4 regions of the Phreatobacter oligotrophus genome follow, and region 3 is predicted to be linked to each of the others. Evidence: predicted binding sites of a transcription regulator. Region 3 holds the regulator's gene; each other region holds the start of a gene.
What was found. The regulator LexA, encoded in region 3, represses DNA repair genes until DNA is damaged. The targets are predictions, from matches to a motif close to TGTTCNNNNTGTGTTCNG.
Positions count from the first base shown of each region.

Region 1: the regulator LexA is predicted to act here: its motif matches at 2,241-2,258, upstream of uvrA (excinuclease ABC subunit UvrA).
Region 2: the regulator LexA is predicted to act here: its motif matches at 2,256-2,273, upstream of C8P69_RS07155 (putative DNA modification/repair radical SAM protein).
Region 4: the regulator LexA is predicted to act here: its motif matches at 2,781-2,798, upstream of parE (DNA topoisomerase IV subunit B).

Region 1 is NZ_PZZL01000004.1:18,290-22,852, reverse strand. It holds gene C8P69_RS09885 (hypothetical protein) at 1-11, shown strand, start outside; gene C8P69_RS23855 (TetR/AcrR family transcriptional regulator) at 15-572, opposite strand; gene C8P69_RS23850 (hypothetical protein) at 652-1,029, shown strand; gene C8P69_RS09875 (GNAT family N-acetyltransferase) at 1,026-1,538, opposite strand; gene ssb (single-stranded DNA-binding protein) at 1,550-2,086, opposite strand; gene uvrA (excinuclease ABC subunit UvrA) at 2,484-4,563, shown strand, end outside.
Region 2 is NZ_PZZL01000002.1:669,942-674,504, reverse strand. It holds gene C8P69_RS07165 (Bug family tripartite tricarboxylate transporter substrate binding protein) at 1-748, shown strand, start outside; gene C8P69_RS07160 (tripartite tricarboxylate transporter substrate binding protein) at 1,170-2,153, opposite strand; gene C8P69_RS07155 (putative DNA modification/repair radical SAM protein) at 2,291-3,505, shown strand; partial or broken gene C8P69_RS07150 (UdgX family uracil-DNA binding protein) at 3,511-4,563, shown strand, end outside.
Region 3 is NZ_PZZL01000004.1:132,022-136,584, forward strand. It holds gene moaC (cyclic pyranopterin monophosphate synthase MoaC) at 1-192, shown strand, start outside; gene C8P69_RS10415 (molybdopterin molybdotransferase MoeA) at 195-1,397, shown strand; gene lexA (transcriptional repressor LexA) at 1,503-2,201, shown strand; gene C8P69_RS10425 (ComEC/Rec2 family competence protein) at 2,206-4,470, opposite strand.
Region 4 is NZ_PZZL01000004.1:361,443-366,005, forward strand. It holds gene C8P69_RS11510 (acyl-CoA thioesterase) at 1-156, shown strand, start outside; gene argC (N-acetyl-gamma-glutamyl-phosphate reductase) at 193-1,242, opposite strand; gene C8P69_RS11520 (cob(I)yrinic acid a,c-diamide adenosyltransferase) at 1,450-2,028, opposite strand; gene C8P69_RS11525 (twin transmembrane helix small protein) at 2,050-2,241, opposite strand; gene C8P69_RS11530 (TspO/MBR family protein) at 2,256-2,738, opposite strand; gene parE (DNA topoisomerase IV subunit B) at 2,967-4,563, shown strand, end outside.

The DNA of each region.
Region 1 (4,563 bases), 110 kb from region 3:
GGGTGGTGTGATGGTCACGGCCGGCTCATCAGCGGCAGGATGATCTCCAGCGCCTCGCGGGCGCGCTCTTCACGGGCGCGCTCGTCCGCCGCGCCCGCTCCCATGCGGAAATGGCCGAGCAGCGCCTGATAGGCGAAGCGGGCTCGGGCACCGGCCTCCGCCCCCGGCACGCCGATGGCGGCGAATAGCGCCTCGACATACGCGACGCGGCGTGCGTCGGTCTCGGCCACCACCGCCCCCACGCCCGCATCGCGCGCTGCCCAGTCGCGCATCGCCATTTCGAGGCGCCCGTCGGCGCGCAGGACCGTGGCGAACAGCGCCTTCAACCGGTCCGCCGGAGCGGTGGCCCGGGCCTCGACCCGGGTGATGATGTCGGCGGTTGCGGATGTCCGCCACGCTTCGACCATCATGGCGAGCAGGTCGGCGCGATCGCGGAAGTGCCAGTAGAAGCTGCCCTTGGTGACCTTGAGGTCGGTCGCGAGCCGTTCGACGCGCACCGAGTCGAGCCCCTTGTCGGCGAGGGCCGCAAGACCCGCCGAAACCCAGGCCGAGCGATCAAGGCTGTCCTTCATGCGCATTCCATACGCTGCCGTATTGACGCGGGCAAGAGTCAGCCCTAGCGTATCCATACGCACCCGTATGGAGATGGTCATGAGCAGCGTCGCCCTTCTCACCGCCGCCGTTCTCACGGTCGCGATCAGCATCGTCCATTCCTGGATCGGCGAGAGGCGGCTGATCGGTCCGCTGCTCGCGATCGAACCGCGCGTCGGCGTTCTGAAGAGCGCCTTCCTGCGGCAGGTGCTGCGCCACGCCTGGCACATCACCTCGCTCGCCTGGACCGGGATGGCTGTGGTTCTGGCGGCGCTTGCCCTGGCCCCGCAGGGTGAAGCCGGCCGGATCGCGATCATCGGGATCGGCGTCACCTTCGTGCTCCACGGGGTTGCGATCCTCGCCCTCAGCCGCGGCCGTCACATCGCCTGGCCGGTCTTCCTCGCCGTCGGGGCGCTCTGCTTCCTTGCCGTGCGCTAGTCCGCCGAACGCAGCGCCAGCCATTCCGGCCTGAGGATCGACATCAGCGCCTGGTCAACGCGCGTCCCATCCGCCCGGCGCACGACCTCGCGCAGAATGCCCTCCTCGACGAAGCCGAGGCTCGCATAGACATGGCGGGCACGGGTGTTGGCGGTGAAGACCTCGAGGCAGAGGCGATGGCAGGCCGTTTCCCGAAAGACCCAGTCGAGCAGGGACGCCAGGAAGACCCGCCCGAGCCCCCTGCCCGGCGCGACCATGGCGATGCGCTGAAGCCCGACATTGCCGTGGGGATCGGTCAGGTCGCGCAGGATGGCGAAGCCGACCGGCTCGCCCTCCGCCAGCGCGATCAGATAGGCGAAATCCTCGGAGGCCATGGCGGCGCCATGGCGATCGGCGCTCCAGCGACCGATGAAGCTCTCATGCTCCGGCAGGCGCTCGGTGGCCATGACGAAGCCGAGATCGTCGGCGGTCGCCCGCCTCAGGGCGACCGTCACCGGCACATCGCTCATCGCGGCAGGCGTCAGAACGGGATCTCGTCATCGTCCATGCGGCGGCCGCCCGCAGGCGCAGCGGACCGCCGCGGCGCTTCCTGTCGCCCCCCGGAGCCACCCATGGAGCCGCGGCCCTCGACCTGGCCGCCGCCGAAACCGCCGCCCGAGGCGCCAAAGCCCTCGTCGGCATAGTCGCCGCCGCCCCCGCCGCCACCGCGGCCGTCGAGCAGGGTCATCTCGCCGCGATAGCGCTGCAGGACAACCTCGGTCGAATATTTCTCGACGCCGGACTGGTCGGTCCATTTGCGCGTCTGAAGCTGGCCCTCGACATAGACCTTCGAGCCCTTCTTCAGGTACTGCTCGGCGACGCGGACCAGGTTCTCGTTGAAGATCACCACCTGGTGCCACTCGGTGCGCTCCTTGCGCTCGCCGGAGGCCTTGTCCCGCCAGGTTTCGGTGGTGGCGAGGCGCAGGTTGCAGACCTGCTCGCCGTTGTTGAGGCGACGAACCTCGGGGTCGCGCCCCAGATTGCCGATCAGGATGACCTTGTTGACGCTGCCTGCCATCGTCGCTCTCCCTTTCCCCGCGGCCTGAGGCCCGGGGCGCCTTGCGCTCACGAGGTGCGAGGCTTCCCACGTTCGGCGCGATGCGTCACCGCGTCCCGACGGAAAACCCTCGGATATCCCCAACCACCCGCTCCGTGATCGGCCAGCGGTCATTCGTTCTATATTTGTTCTTGTCTTTGCCCGCAAGGTCCGTCAGGTTCCGCACCCGAGGTCCCCAACGCGACGATTCTGGTGCACGGCACACATCCCGTGACGGCACAGGTCTGGTTTTCCACTTCGAGCGTTTCTACCTTTGGACGGAGGGAGCGGCCGGCATCCTGCTGCCATGCCCCTGCCGCCGTCCCGTTTAAGCGTCACCCTTTCCCGCGCGCCTGCCGCCGCCCGTGAGCCCGTTGCGATGAGCGATCTGTTCGACAAGTTCAGCGACGACGTCCGCCGCCCGGACTCCCGCTTCATTTCGGTGCGCGGCGCGCGCGAGCACAATCTGAAGAACGTCGACCTGACGATTCCGCGCGACTCGCTGGTGGTGTTCACCGGCCTGTCCGGCTCGGGCAAGTCGTCGCTCGCCTTCGACACGATCTATGCCGAGGGCCAGCGCCGCTATGTCGAGAGCCTCTCGGCCTATGCGCGGCAGTTCCTCGAGATGATGCAGAAGCCGGATGTCGACCAGATCGACGGCCTGTCGCCGGCCATCTCCATCGAGCAGAAGACGACCTCCAAGAACCCGCGCTCGACGGTCGGCACGGTCACCGAGATCTACGACTACATGCGCCTGCTCTGGGCCCGCGTCGGCGTGCCCTATTCGCCGGCCACCGGTCTGCCGATCGAGAGCCAGACGGTCAGCCAGATGGTCGACAAGACCCTCGCCCTGCCCGAGGGCTCGCGCCTCTACCTGCTCGCCCCGGCCGTGCGCGGCCGCAAGGGCGAGTACCGCAAGGAACTGGCGGACTGGCAGAAGAAGGGCTTCCAGCGCGTCAAGATCAACGGCGCCTTCTACGAGATCGCCGATGCCCCGGCCCTCGACAAGAAGCTGAAGCACGACATCGACGTGGTGGTGGACCGCATCGTCGTGCGGCCGGACATGGCCACACGCCTCGCCGACAGTTTCGAGACGGCGCTGAAGCTCGCCGACGGCATCGCCGTGATCGAGTTCGCCGACAGCAAGACCGAGGGTGGCGAGCCGCTGCGCCTGCTCTTCTCGGAAAAATTCGCCTGCCCCGTCTCGGGCTTCACCATCTCCGAGGTCGAGCCGCGGCTGTTCTCGTTCAACAACCCCTTCGGCGCCTGCCCGGCCTGCGACGGCCTCGGCGTCGAGCAGACGATCGACCCGGACCTCGTCATCCCCGACAAGGACCTGTCGCTGCGCAAGGGCGCCATCGCCCCCTGGGCCCGGTCCACCTCGCCCTTCTACACCCAGACACTCGACGCCCTGTCGAAGCACTACGGCTTCTCGCTCACCGCGCCCTGGCACAAGCTGCCGGAGGTCGCGAAGAAGGCCATCCTCTTCGGCACCGGCGAGGAGACCGTCACCTTCCGCTATGACGACGGCCTCAGGTCCTACGAGACGACCAAGACCTTCGAGGGCGTGGTGCGGAACCTCGAGCGGCGGCTGAAGGAGACCGAGAGCGACTGGGCGCGCGAGGAAATCTCCCGCTTCGTCTCGGCTGTCCCGTGCAAGGCCTGCAACGGCTTCCGCCTGAAGCCGGAGGCGCTCGCCGTGAAGGTCGGCGCTGTCCACATCGGCGAGGTCTCGCAGATGTCGGTGCGCGGCGCGCGCGCATGGTTCGACGAGTTGCCCGGCCGCCTGACGGCCAAGCAGAACGAGATCGCCACGCGCATCCTCAAGGAGATCCGCGAGCGGCTGCATTTCCTCGTCGATGTCGGCCTGGACTACCTGACCCTCGGCCGCAATTCCGGCACGCTGTCGGGCGGCGAGAGCCAGCGCATCCGCCTCGCCAGCCAGATCGGCTCGGGCCTCACCGGCGTGCTCTACGTGCTGGACGAGCCCTCCATCGGCCTGCACCAGCGCGACAACGAGCGCCTGCTCGGGACCCTCAAGCGCCTGCGCAATCTCGGCAACACCGTCATCGTCGTCGAGCATGACGAGGACGCGATCCTCCAGGCCGACTACGTCGTCGATGTCGGCCCCGGCGCCGGCATCCATGGCGGTCGGATCGTGTCGCAGGGCACGCCGGCCGAGATCATGGCCGATCCCGCCTCCCTCACCGGCAAGTACCTCACCGGCGAGATGGGCGTGCCGCTGCCGAAGCGACGCAAGCCGCAGAAGGGCCGGGCGCTCAAGGTCGTCGGCGCCCGCGGCAACAATCTCAAGAATGTCACGGTGGACATCCCGCTGGGGCTCTTCACCTGCATCACCGGCGTCTCCGGCGGCGGAAAATCGACCCTGCTGCTCGACACGCTCTACCAGGCCATCGCCCGCAAGCTGAACGGGGCGAGCGAGGCCCCTGCCCCGCATG
Region 2 (4,563 bases), on a different contig from region 3:
CTCGGCCCGCGTTGCCCGCGCCGCGGCGGATGGCGCCACCGTCCTTCTCGGCGAGGTCGGCTCGGTCGCCATCGCGCCCTTCGCCTTCGCCACGCTCCCCTATGATCCCGCCCGGGACTTCACCTATGTGAGCGAGGTGGCCCGCACCACCTTCGCCTTCGCCGTGCCGGCCCAGGGCGGACCTGCCACCATGGCCGCCTTCGTCGAGGCGGCGAAGAAGGCCGACCGCACCCTGCTCGGCACGTTTGGCGTCACCAGCCCCGCCCATATCGCCGCCGAGCTCTTCGCCCAGAGCGCCGGCTTCAAGGGCGAGCCTGTCCACTACCGCGCCGTGGCCGACGGCATCGGCGACATCGCCCGCGGCCAGACCGCCGGCGCCTTCCTCTCGGTGCCGCTGGCGTCGGCGCAGATCCGCTCCGGCGGCATTCGCGCCATCGTCCAGACCGGCGAGACGCGCTCGCCCATGCTCCCCGACGTGCCGACCGCCCGCGAGGCCGGCATGCCGGACCTCACCATCGCCTCCTGGTTCGTGCTGATGGTGCCGGCGGCAACCCCCGCCGCCACCGTCGCCGAGATCCACCGCGCCGCGGCCGCCGCCATGAAGGACCCGGCGGCGCTGGAGCGCCTGCGCGGCGCCGGCTTCGAGGCGGTCGGTTCCAGCCCGGACGAGGTCAGGGCCATGATCGCCCGCGAGCGCGACCGCTGGAAGCCGGTCATCGAGCGCGCCGGCATCCGGATCACGAACTGAGGGGTGGGGGGGGCTAGACGGGCTCCTGGCCCGGCCATCCAGCGCCGGAAACACCTCCCGTCATGCCCGGCCCCGTGCCGGGCATCCACGACTTGAACACGGCGCGGGCAAGGGAATTCCTGGATGCCCGGGCCGAGCACGGGCATGACGGTTCAGGGAACTCAGTCGGCCGCGACTTTCGGAAAGGGCTCCACCGCCACCTCTCCCCGGCGGGGAGAGGTCGGCCGCAGGCCGGGAGAGGGGGTGGGTCGTTCCCGCGAAGGCTCCCCCTCACCCGCCTCGCTGCGCTCGGCGACCTCTCCCCGCCGGGGAGAGGTGGGACGTTGCCCTCTCCGTCATGCCCGGCCTCGTGCGTCGCCTCCGCGGACAAGCCCTGCATGACGCACTTCGGTCTTGCAGGGCGACAGAACCGGCTCTCCCCTCACTCGATCTTCGCACCCGAGGTCTTCACGATCTCCGCCCATACCTTGAGGTCGGCGTCGAGCCGCGCCGCAAGCTCGGCCGGGGTGGAGGTCACCACCTCCGCCCCCTGCTGGGCGAACTTTGCCTTCACCTGCTCGTCGGCCAGCGCCCGGTGGGTGGCCGCCACCAGCCTGTCGACGATGGGCTGCGGCGTGCCGGCCACCGCATAGAGCGCGATCCACAGCTCGGCGTCGAAGCCCGGCACCGTCTCGGCGATGGTGGGGACCTGCGGCACGAAGCTGTTGCGCTTCAGCGTCGACACGCCGAGCGCCCGCACCGTGCCCGCCTGGATCTGGCTGATCGCCGCCGGCAGGTTGGCGAAGGTGATCGGCACATGGCCGGCGATCACGTCGGTCAGCGCCGGGGCGATGCCGCGATAGGGGATGTGCTTGAGGTCGATCCCGGCGCGCGACTTCAGCATCTCGCCGACCAGATGGTTCAGCGTGCCGTTGCCGGCCGAGGCATAGTGGTAGAAGCCCGGCTTCTCCTTCGCCATGCGGATGAGGTCCGCCACCGACCTCGCCTCGAAACCCGGATGGACGAGAAGCACGTTCGGCACCGTGCCGAGCAGCGAGACGGGCGCGAAATCCTTCACCGGGTCGAAGCCCGTGCGGGCGTAGAGGGCCGGGTTGATGGCCTGGCTGGCGGAGATGGTGACGAGCAGCGTGTAGCCGTCCGGCGTGGAGCGGGCAGCCGCCTGCGAGCCGAGATTGCCGCCGGCGCCGGCGCGGTTCTCGACGACGAAGCGCTGGCCCATCACCTCCGACAGCTTCTCCGCGAGGATGCGGCCGATGATGTCGTTCGCCCCGCCGGCCGCCTGCGGCACGATCACCGTCACCGGACGGTTCGGATAGTCGACCTGGGCGCGGGCGGTGCCGGCGAGGGCAGGCGCGGCGGCGGCGATGAGGCCGAGGGCATGGCGGCGGTCGATCGGGCGGGTCATGGCAAGTCCGATGGTCTGGGAACGGGCCCGCGATGGGTGCCACGCTCCAGCGCCGTGCGGTAGCGGCCTTTCGGCAGGGCGGCATTGATCCGGCGGGACAAAGAGAACATATAAGGAACGGAAAGCCGGGGATGCGGATGGACGAGACCCTGTCGAAGAAGCTGCGGATCCTCGCCGATGCCGCCAAATACGACGCCTCCTGCGCCTCATCCGGCGCGCCCAAACGCTCGGGCGGCACCAAGGGCCTCGGCTCCACCACCGGCTCGGGCATCTGCCATGCCTATACGCCGGACGGGCGTTGCATCTCGCTGCTGAAGATCCTGCTCACCAATTATTGCCTCTACGAATGCGCCTACTGCATCAACCGCCGCTCCTCGAACGTCCGGCGGGCGCGCTTCACGGTGCAGGAGGTCGTCGACCTGACGGTGAACTTCTACAAGCGCAACTACATCGAGGGCCTGTTCCTCTCCTCCGGCATCGTCAAGACGCCCGACCACACGATGGAGGAGATGATCGAGGTGGCGAAGAAGCTCCGCCGCGACCACCGATTTGCCGGCTACATTCATCTCAAGACCATCCCCGAGGCGAGTCCCTGGCTGATCGAGCAGGCGGGCCTGTGGGCCGACCGCCTGTCCATCAATCTGGAACTGCCGAGCCAGCAGAGCCTCGAAACCCTCGCGCCGGAGAAGAACGGCCGCACGATCCGCGCCGCCATGGGCCAGATGCACGAGCGCATCACCGAGGCCAAGGCGGAGAAGCGCCGCTTCTCGCCCGCCGGCCAGAGCACCCAGATGATCGTCGGCGCCGACGCCACGACGGATGAGGGCGTGCTGCGCACCAGCGACGGGCTCTATCGCAGTTACAAGCTCCGTCGCGTCTATTACTCCGCCTTCAGCCCCATCCCCGAGCCGAGCCGGGTCCTCCCCCTGAAGGCCCCGCCGCTGCAGCGCGAACACCGGCTCTACCAGGCCGACTGGCTGCTGCGCTTCTACGGCTTCTCGGTGGACGAGGTGGCAGCCGGGGGCGATGCCGGCATGCTGGACCTCGACATCGATCCCAAGCTCGCCTGGGCGCTGAAGCATCGCGAGCGCTTTCCCGTCGACGTCAACACGGCCGACCGCGAGTTGCTGCTGCGCGTGCCGGGCCTCGGCACCCGCGTGGTGGACCGCATCATCGCCGCCCGCCGCCACACGACGCTCCGGCTCGACGATCTGGCGCGGCTGACGCCTGGCCTGAAGCGCGCCCGGCCCTTCCTGGTGACGCCCGACCACCGGCCGACGCGGCTGATCGACCGGCAGGACCTGCGCGCCCGCATCGCGCCGAAGCCGGCGCAGCTCGAACTGTTCGGCTGACGCCAATGGGCCGCGAGGTCAGGGATATGGCTCGGTCGTCCCTCGTGCAGGTCCGCCTCGGCGCGGGCGCCGATCTCGACGGCTTCCGCGCCGCCGCGCGCAGCCTCGTTGCGGGCGGCGTGCCGCCGGAGGCCGTGGTGTTCACATCGGGCGAGGCGGCCGATCTCTTCGGCGCGCCGGTCCTGCCGGAGGGCGAGCCACTCAGTCTGCCGCGCGCCGCCGCCGATCTCGTCCAGCTCGTCGCCTGCCATCGCGATCCCGAGCGCTGGGCGCTGCTCTACCGCCTCATCTGGCGGCTCACCCACGGCGAGAAGGCGCTCTTGGAGGTGATGAGCGACCCGCTGGTCCACCGCCTCGCCATGATGGCCAAGGCCATCCGCCGCGACCTCCACAAGATGCACGCCTTCGTCCGCTTCCGCCGCGTCGAGACGGCGGAGGGCGAGCGCTACATCGCCTGGTTCGAGCCGGACAACCACATCCTCGCTGCGGCGGCGCCCTTCTTCCGCAACCGCTTCGGCTCGCTCGACTGGACCATCCTGACCCCCGGGGGCCGGGTCCGCTGGACCGGCGGTGCGCTGCATTACGGCCCGCCCGCGACGCGCGACGAGGCGCCGACCGGCGACGGCTTCGAGGAGGGCTGGCGCGACTATTACGAGAGCACTTTCAACCCGGCCCGGTTGAACACCACGGCCATGCGGGCGGAGATGCCGAAGAAGTACTGGCGCAACATGCCGGAGACGGCGGCCATCCCCGCCCTGGTGCGCGCCGCGACCTCGCGCGTTGGGGACATGATGGACAGGGAGCCCGCCATGCCCGTGAAGCGCAATCCCGACAAGGCCGTCGCCGCCATGCAGGACCAGGCGCCCCGCTCGCTGGACGAGCTGAACCGCATCATCGCCGCCTCCGGGCCGCTGGTGCCGGGCGCCACCCGCGCCGTGCTGGGGGAGGGTCCCGTCGGCGCGGCCATCGCCTTTGTCGGCGAGCAGCCCGGCGACCAGGAGGATCTCCAGGGCCGCCCCTTTGTCGGTCCTGCCGGCCAGCTCCTCGACCGCGCGCTG
Region 3 (4,563 bases):
GGTGTCCACGTGACCGCAACGGTGAAGGTCTCCGGCCAGACCGGCGTCGAGATGGAGGCGCTGACCGCCGTCTCCGTCGCCTGCCTCACCGTCTACGACATGGTGAAGGCCGTCGACCGCGGCATGCGGATCGAGGCGGTGCAGCTTCTCGAAAAGACAGGCGGCGCCTCCGGCACGTTCCGGGCGGAGTGACCATGGCCGGCCTCCTCCCCGTCGAAGAGGCCCTGGCGCGCGTTCTCGACGGCGCATCACCCCTTCCCGAGGAATGGATCCCGGTGGGCGATTGCGACGGCCGCGTGCTGACCCGCGATCTCCTGGCGTCCCGCAGCCAGCCGCCGGACGACATGTCCGCCATGGACGGCTATGCCCTCCGCGCATCCGACCTGCCCGGCCGCCTGACGGTGATCGGCGAGGCCGCGGCTGGGCGGGCCTTCGGCGGCGAGGTCGGGACGGGACAAGCGGTGCGCATCTTCACCGGTGCACCGATTCCGCCCGGCGCCGACGCGGTCATCATGCAGGAGGACACCGCACGCGACGGCGACGCTGTGATCATCGACCGCACGGCACGACCCGGCCAGTTCATCCGCCGCCGCGGCCTCGACTTCACCGCAGGGGTCAGCGTCCTGCCCGCGGGCACTGTCATGAACCCGCGCAGCCTCGCCCTCGCCGCCGCCATGAACCACGCATCCGTGCCGGTCCACCGTCGGCCGCGGGTCGCGATCCTCTCGACCGGCGACGAACTGGTGGAGCCCGGCACCGCGCCGGGCCCGAACCAGATCGTCTCGTCCAATGCCCTTGCCATTGCCGCGATGGCGCGCCGTGCAGGCGCGGACGTGACCCATCTCGGCATTGCCCCCGACCGGCTCGATGCAACCCTCGCCCGGGTGCGCCTTGCCCGCAGCGAGGGCCATGACATCCTCGTCACCTCCGGCGGGGCATCGGTCGGCGAGTACGACCTCATGCGGGACGTGATCCGCCACGAGGGCGGGGAGCTCGGCTTCTGGAAGATCGCCATGCGCCCCGGCAAGCCGCTGATGATGGCCGATCTCGGCGAAACGCGGCTGCTCGGCCTGCCCGGCAACCCTGTCGCCTCCTTCGTCTGCGCGATGTTGTTCCTCGAACCGCTCATTGCCCGCCTCGCGGGACGTGCCGTCGACGGACCGGCGACCGAGGCCGCGATTCTCGGTTCTGACGTCCCAGCCAATGACCTGCGCGCCGATCACCTGCGTGCCCGCTTGACCACATCGGCGGACGGCCTCGTCGCCACGCCCTTCCCGGTCCAGGACTCCTCGATGATCCGCGTCCTCGCCGAAGCCGACGCGCTGATCCTGCGCCCGCCCCATGCGCCGGCGGCCCGCGCGGGCGAGCCCTGCCGCGTCGTCCGCCTGCCGCGCTAGGCCTTCACGAAATCTCAACGGTTGCAGAACACACATAGAACAGATAGTGATTGTTCATGGTCTGTTCGTTCGATTCGGGCCGGTGACACTCAGGGGCGGTATCCGATGCTGACGCGCAAGCAACACGAGCTTCTTCGCTTCATCCAGGAGCGGCTGAAGGAGACCGGGGTGCCCCCCTCCTTCGACGAGATGAAGGAAGCCCTCGACCTGAAGTCCAAATCCGGCATCCACCGGCTCATCACGGCGCTAGAGGAGCGCGGCTTCATTCGCCGCCTGCCGAACCGCGCCCGCGCCCTCGAGATCATCCGCCAGCCCGAGCAGTCGGCCGGTCCCGCCACCGCCCGCGGCAAGTTCTCGCCGAGCGTCATCGAAGGCTCGCTCGGCCGCTCCCGGCCGCAACCGGTTGATGACGACACGGTCATGCCGGTCGCCGTGCCGCTGATGGGCCGCATCGCCGCCGGCGTGCCGCGCGAGGCGGTGGAGCAGCGCATCTCGACGGTCTCGGTGCCGCCGGAGCTCATCTCCCGCGGCGAGCATTACGCCCTGGAGGTGCGGGGCGATTCGATGATCGAGGCCGGCATCCTCGAAGGGGACATCGCCCTGATCCGCAAGGGCGACACGGCCGAGACCGGCGACATCATCGTGGCGCTGATCGATGACGAGGAAGCGACGCTGAAGCGGCTGCGCAAGCGCGGCACCTCCATCGCCCTCGAAGCCGCCAATCCAGCCTACGAGACCCGCGTTCTCGGTCCCGACCGGGTGCGCATCCAGGGCAAGCTCGTCGGCCTCATCCGCCGCTACTGACGGCTCAGCGCGGCGGCTCTGCGTCGCCCTCCTCGGGCATGTCGGCCGCCGGAGGCGGTGCAGGCGCTTGGGGTAACGCCGCATGGGGCCCTTGCAGCACCGGCGGCATCGCTCCCTTGGGCGGCGCCCGGTGCCAGGGTCGCGTCCCGTATGTGAGGCGTGCTGTCTCCACCTGCCATGATCCGGCCTCGTGGCGCAGCCGAAGGGCGCCGGTCGAGGGGATCGCCGAAAGGTTCAGCACCACGGCGCCGCACCCGTGCGGAACCGCGAAGCGCGTCACCACCAGCCGCGCCTCGCGGCAATCATCGGCCAGTGCATCGGGATGAAGCGGCACGGCGATGCGGCCGCCGCCCGCCAGCGGCATGGCGCAGCCGAGGCCGTCGCACCGCACCCCCTGTTGCAGGCTCTCCTCCGCCGCATTGCGCCGGTCGCCCTCCGCCAGCAGCCAGCGCTGGACGGCGAACCGGCTGCCGCGCCGCGAGACGACCCGGAGCGTTCCGTCCGGCGCGCGGGCGGCGACCGTCGTGCCGTCGCCGTCGACAAGCGCGAGCGGCGGCTTGCCATGGGGAGCGGCCGCGAGGCCGGCCAGCACCAGCGGCGCCCCGATCCAGCGCAGCGGCGTCGACAGCGCCGCGACCAGCACCAGCCCCAGCGACAGGACCAGCAGCGCGGACGGCCGGGTCTCCGGCACGATCACCTTGCCGCCCGGCCAGGAGGCGACCCATTCGACGATCCGCACGAAGAGGTCGACGCCCAGCCCCGCCAGGGCCCAGACCGGCTTGTCCCAGCCGAAGGGCCAGAGCATCAGCGCCAGGATCTCCAGCGGCATGACGAAGAACTCGATGACCGGGGCGCCGAGGAGGTTCCCGGCAACGCCGTAGAGATGCACCGTGTTGAAGTGGTGCGCCGCGTAAGGGGTCGTCGCGAGTGAGGCGACGAAGGAACTGGTCGCAAGGCCCGCGACCCCATTCGTGACCATGAGCAGCATGCGGCCGATGCCGGCTGGGGCATCGGCATGCGCCTCGGCGAAGGGCCGCAGCGACACATAGCCGGCAATGAGCGCCAGCGTTGCGGCGAAGGACATCTGGAAGCTCGGGCCGAGAAGGCTTTCGGGCGCGACGAGCAGCACGGCGAGCGCGGCGATGGCGAGCGTGCGCAGCGTCAGCGCGCCGCGGTCGAGCATGACGCCGAGAAGGACCACGGCGATCATGATCCACGAGCGCTGCGTCGCGACTTCGGCGCCGGAAATCACGAGATAGATGGTCGCCACCACCAGGGCGACGAAGGCGGCCCAGGCCTTGGCGCGGTGCCGCAGGGCGATGGACGGCACGAGGGCGAGGCCACCGCGCACGATGCCGAAGATGAGGGCCGCCACCAGCGCCATGTGAAAGCCGGAGATCGACAGGATGTGATAGGTGCCGGCCGCGCGCATGGCCTCGTTCAGGCCTTCCGGGATGCCGTCGCGCTTACCCGTCACCAGAGCATCGGCAATGGCGCCGGACGCGCCGGGGATGGCCGAGCGGATGCGGTCGCTGATCGCCTGGCGCACCGCGTCGAGCCTTGCCCGGAGCATGACGCCGGAGGGCATCTCGCCCACCTCCCCCGCCCGGACCTGGCCGATGATGAACCCGGTGGCGCCGTAGCCGGCGAACCAGGCATCACGGCTGAAGTCATACTGGCCGGGGGCGGCGGGATCGGCCGGCGGGCGCAGCCGCACCGTCAACACCACCGCCTGACCGGTGGTGACCCCGGTCGCAGTCCGGCTGGTGACGCGGATGCGGTCCGGCGCCGGATCGGGCGCTGGCGTCAGGCTGCGGACCCGCAGCGTGAGCCGGTCGCCATTCTCCCGCCGCTCCACCGCCTCCACCCAGGCCGAGACGGTCAGCGACTGGGTCTCGGTTCGCAGCACGGGGTGGGCGACCCACGCAGTCCGTGTCGCCGCTGCCGCGAAACCGAGAGCGACCGCCGCAATCGCGGTCATGGCCAGCGCGGGCCCGTGATGCCGCCGCAGGACGATCGCCGCCGACGCTGTGGCGATAGCGAGCAGGATCGCCGCCGCAAGCGAGGGTTCATCGGGCGCGGCGAAGTACAACAGTATGCCAACGCTCATCGCCACGGGCAGGAACAGGAAGGCCCGCCCGCGCTCCAGCTCCAGCGCCCACCATCCCGACAGCCGCGCGCCGATCGCCTCAAGGCCGAGCCCGTGACGCGTGCCAGCCGCGGCACGCATGCCGGCGGCAATGGCGAGTGCCCTCGCGCGCGGCCTCACCGCCCACCTCCCGGCAGGGCGCTCACCGACGGGCCGGACGACGCGTGGCCGCTCACCACAGGGCGCTCCCCATTCCCGTGCCGGCATGCTAAG
Region 4 (4,563 bases), 230 kb from region 3:
GCGTCGTCGCTCACCTTCGACCAGGCGGTCTTCGTCGACGGCGTGCGCCACGTCTCCGGCTCCTCGACCACCGCGCAGGTGGACAAGACGACCGGGCGCTCGACGCCCTGGAACGACGTCCAGCGCGCCAAGTTCGCCCGGCTGATGATGCCCTGACGGTGGTGGGCCGGCCTTGCCGCCGGCCCACGTCGCTTACGGGAACAGCGCGATCTGCTCGAGCCCCATCGTCTCGGGGAAGCCGAGGACGAGGTTCATGTTCTGCAGCGCCTGGCCAGCGGAGCCCTTCACCAGGTTGTCCAGCGTCGAGATGATGATGGCCCTGCCGGGAATGCGGTCGGGGAAGACGCCGATCTGCACATAGTTCGAGCCGCGGACATTCTGCGTCTGCGGCACCACGCCCTTCGGCGCCACATGGACGAAGGGCTCGTCCTTGTAGGCATCGGCGAGCGCCTGGCGCAGGTCATCGGCGGTGGCGCCGTTCAGCTTCACATAGGAGGTGCAGAGCTCGCCGCGCGCCATCGGGATGAGGTGGGGCGTGAAGTTGATGGTGACCTTGCCCCCGACGGCGACGCCGATCTCCTGCTCGATCTCCGGAGCGTGGCGATGCTTGCCGATGGAATAGGGCGACAGCCCCTCCCCGGCCTCCGAGAACAGCGTGTTCTGCTTGAGCCCGCGCCCGGCCCCCGTCACGCCCGACTTGGCATCGACGATGATGTCATCGGCGTGGATGAGGCCGGCCTTGGCCACCGGCACCAGCGCGAGCAGGGTCGCGGTCGGGTAGCAGCCCGGGCAGGCCACGAGCCGCGCCTTGGTGATGTCGTCGCGGTAGAGCTCGGTGAGGCCGTAGACCGCCTCCTTCTGCAGCTCCGGCGCCTGATGCTCGTGGCCATACCACTCGGCATAGGTCGCCCCGTCGCGCAGCCGGAAATCGGCGGACATGTCGAGGATCTTGATCTTGGGATTGGCCTTCAGCACCGCTGCGGTGATCTCCTGCGTCGTGCCGTGCGGCAAGCCGCAGAACACCGCATCGAGGCCGCTCCAGTCGACGCTCTCCCAGGTCACTAGCTTCGGCAGGTCCAGCATGAAGAAATGCGGGAAGACGTCGGCCATGGACTTGCCGGCATGGGTGTTGGCGGTCAGCGCGGTGATCTCGACATGCGGATGGCGCGCGGCGAGGCGGACGGCGTCGGCGCCGGTGTAACCGGACGCGCCGAGGATCGCGATTTTGGCCTTGGTCGCCATGGCAGTCTCCGCAGGGTGCGAGAAGTCGGGTCAGGATGTCGGATACAAAAAAGCCGCGCTGGGAGCGCGGCGATCGGGTCGATCAGCAAGCCACACGGCCGCACGCGCTCATCGCTGGATGAGGATACGGCGTCGGCGGGTGGTCACGGTGCTGAACATGCGCAGCTAAATGCTATCGGCGCATGACGCTGTCAAGACATGGGGGCTCTACCGGTTCTTGCCCGGCACCCACAGGACATCCGCCTTGCCCTTGTTGTTGAGATAGCGGGCGGCGACGAAGAGGAAGTCCGACAGGCGGTTCACATATTCCAGCGCCGGCCGTGACACCTCCTCGCCCGGGCGGCGGACGAGGTCGACCATGATGCGCTCGGCGCGCCGGGCCATGGTGCGGGCGAGGTGCAGATAGGCCGAGGCCGGGCTGCCGCCGGGCAGGATGAAGCTCTTCAGCGGATCGAGCTCGGCATTAAGCTGGTCGATCTCGGCCTCGATGCGCTTCACCTGCGCCTCGACGATGCGCAGCGGCTCATAGCCCAGGTCCTCGCCGAGATCGGGCGTGGCGAGGTCCGCACCGAGGTCGAACATGTCGTTCTGGATGCGCATGAGCATGGCGTCCACGACCGGGTCGGTGGCCGTGTGCAGACGGGCAATCCCGATGGCGGAATTGGCCTCGTCGATGCAGCCATAGGCCTCGACCCGCAGGTCCGACTTCAGGCGCCGCGGGCCGGCCGCGAGGCCCGTCGTGCCGTCGTCGCCGGTCTTGGTGTAGATCTTGTTGAGCTTGACCATGGATCGCTGTTCCGACGGCGGTCAGCCGCCATTGGCCTTCACATAGATGGCGATCACGATCACGACAATGGCCACGAATTGCAGCCCGACGCGCCAGCGCATCAGCTTCTGGGATGTGTTGGGGCTGCCGCCGCGCATCATGTTGATGAGGCCCATGACGAGGACGATGGCGACCGCCCCGACGGCGACGGGCACGAGCAGGTTGATCGGCATGGATGGCCCTTCCGTCAGCTGTTGAGGCGCCAGATGGCGATGTTCAGCACCGTCGCGAAACTCACCCAGGCAAGATAGGGGATCAGCAGCAGGGACGCCACGCGATCCTTGCTCCAGGCGAAGACGATGTTGCCGAGGATGGCGAGCCACATGGCGACGATGACGATCGCCGCGGCGCCCATCGCCTGGCCGTAGAAGAACACCCAGGACCACGCCGCGTTGAGCGCGAGTTGAACGCCGTAGAGCGCGATGGCTGGCTCCTTGTCCTCGGCAGGGGACAGGACGAGCCGGGCGCCGGACACCGCGATCATGATGTAGAGCACCGTCCAGACCGGCCCGAAGAGCCAGTTCGGCGGATTGAACGACGGCTTGACCAGGGTCGGGTACCAGCCGGACAGGCCGTAGGAATTGGCGATGCCGCCGGTGGCCGCCACGGCGAAGCAGAGCACCAGGAAGGCTCCGTAGACGGCCACGGTGCCGGCGACCGATCGGGACATGTTCACGCTGCTTGTTCCTGTCATGGCTTGCCTGTACGGACGAGGAACGCGATGAGATCAATGCCGTTCCGGTCCCTGCAGGGCCTACCTGCATGACGGCATGGCATTTCCGGGACGGCAGGCATAGACCCCTGTCGGCGTTTCCGTTCCGTTCGCGTCCATCGCGCCCTGTGCCATGATGGCGAAACTGATTCGCGGCCGCCCGGCGGCCCGGGAGATTCCACCACGATGGACAATTCCAGCGACCTGTTCGGAGGACCGAAGGCCCCCGCCGAGACGCCGCCCAAGGCGGCCGCTCCGCGCGCCCGTCCCGAACCCGCGCGCCAGAAGGCCGCCGGCACGCCCGGCGAACAGGGCTATTCCGCCTCCGACATCGAGGTCCTCGAGGGCCTCGAGCCGGTGCGCCGCCGCCCCGGCATGTATATTGGCGGCACCGACGAGAAGGCCCTGCATCACCTGTTCGCCGAGGTGATCGACAATTCCATGGACGAGGCGGTGGCCGGCCACGCCACCTGGATCGAGGTCGAGCTCTTTGCCGACGGCTCGCTCGCCGTGACCGACAATGGCCGCGGCATCCCCGTCGACCCGCACCCGAAATTCCCCGGCAAGTCGGCCCTCGAAGTGATCATGTGCACGCTCCATGCGGGCGGCAAGTTCGACTCCAAGGTCTACGAGACCTCGGGCGGCCTGCACGGCGTCGGCGTCTCGGTGGTCAACGCCCTCTCCGTCTCGCTGGAGGTGGAGGTCGCGCGCGGCCAGATGCTCTACCGCCAGCGCTTCTCGCGCGGCATCCCGCAGACGGGCCTCGAAGAGCTCGGCCGCATCAACAACCGCCGCGGCACCAAGGTGCGGTTCTCCCCCGATCCCGAGATCTTCAAGGAGACCCACACGTTCAAGCCGGCGCGCCTGTTCAAGATGGCGCGCTCCAAGGCCTATCTCTTCGGCGGCGTGGAGATCCGCTGGTCCTGCGATCCCGAGCTGGTGAAGGGCACGGACACGCCGGAAAAGGCCGTGCTGCGCTTTCCCGGTGGCCTCAAGGACTATCTCGGCGCGACGCTGGAGGGCGCGACGCGCGTCCATCCCGACATTTTCGGCGGCAAGCTCGACAAGCAGGGCCACGGATCGGTGGAATGGGCAATCGGCTGGGTCGGCGACCAGGACGGCTTCGTCTCCTCCTACTGCAACACGATCCCGACCCCCGAGGGCGGCACGCACGAGCAGGGCCTGCGCTTTGCCCTGCTGCGCGGCCTGAAGGACCATGCCGAGCGCACTGGCAACAAGCGCGCGGCGCAGGTCACCGCCGATGACGTGCTGGCCGGCTGCTGCGTCATGCTGTCGGTCTTCATCCGCGAGCCGGAATTCCAGGGCCAGACCAAGGACAAGCTGGCCACGACCGAAGCCTCGCGCATCGTCGAGAACGCCATCCGCGATCCCTTCGACCACTGGCTCGCCGGCAACCCCAACCAGGCCAACCGGCTGCTGGAATGGGTGGTGGAGCGGGCCGAGGAGCGCCTGCGCCGCCGCGCCGAGAAGGACGTCAGCCGCAAGACCGCCGTTCGCAAGCTCCGCCTGCCCGGCAAGCTCTCCGACTGCTCCAACACCTCGGCCGCGGGCTCGGAGATCTTCATCGTCGAGGGCGACTCGGCCGGCGGCTCCGCCAAGCAGGCCCGCGACCGCCAGACCCAGGCGGTGCTGCCGCTGCGCGGCAAGATCCTCAACGTCGCCTCGGCCGGACGCGACAAGCTCGCCCAGAACCAGCAGCTGTCCGACCTGATCCAGGCGCTCGGCTGCGGCACGGGCACACACTACCGCGACGACGACCTGC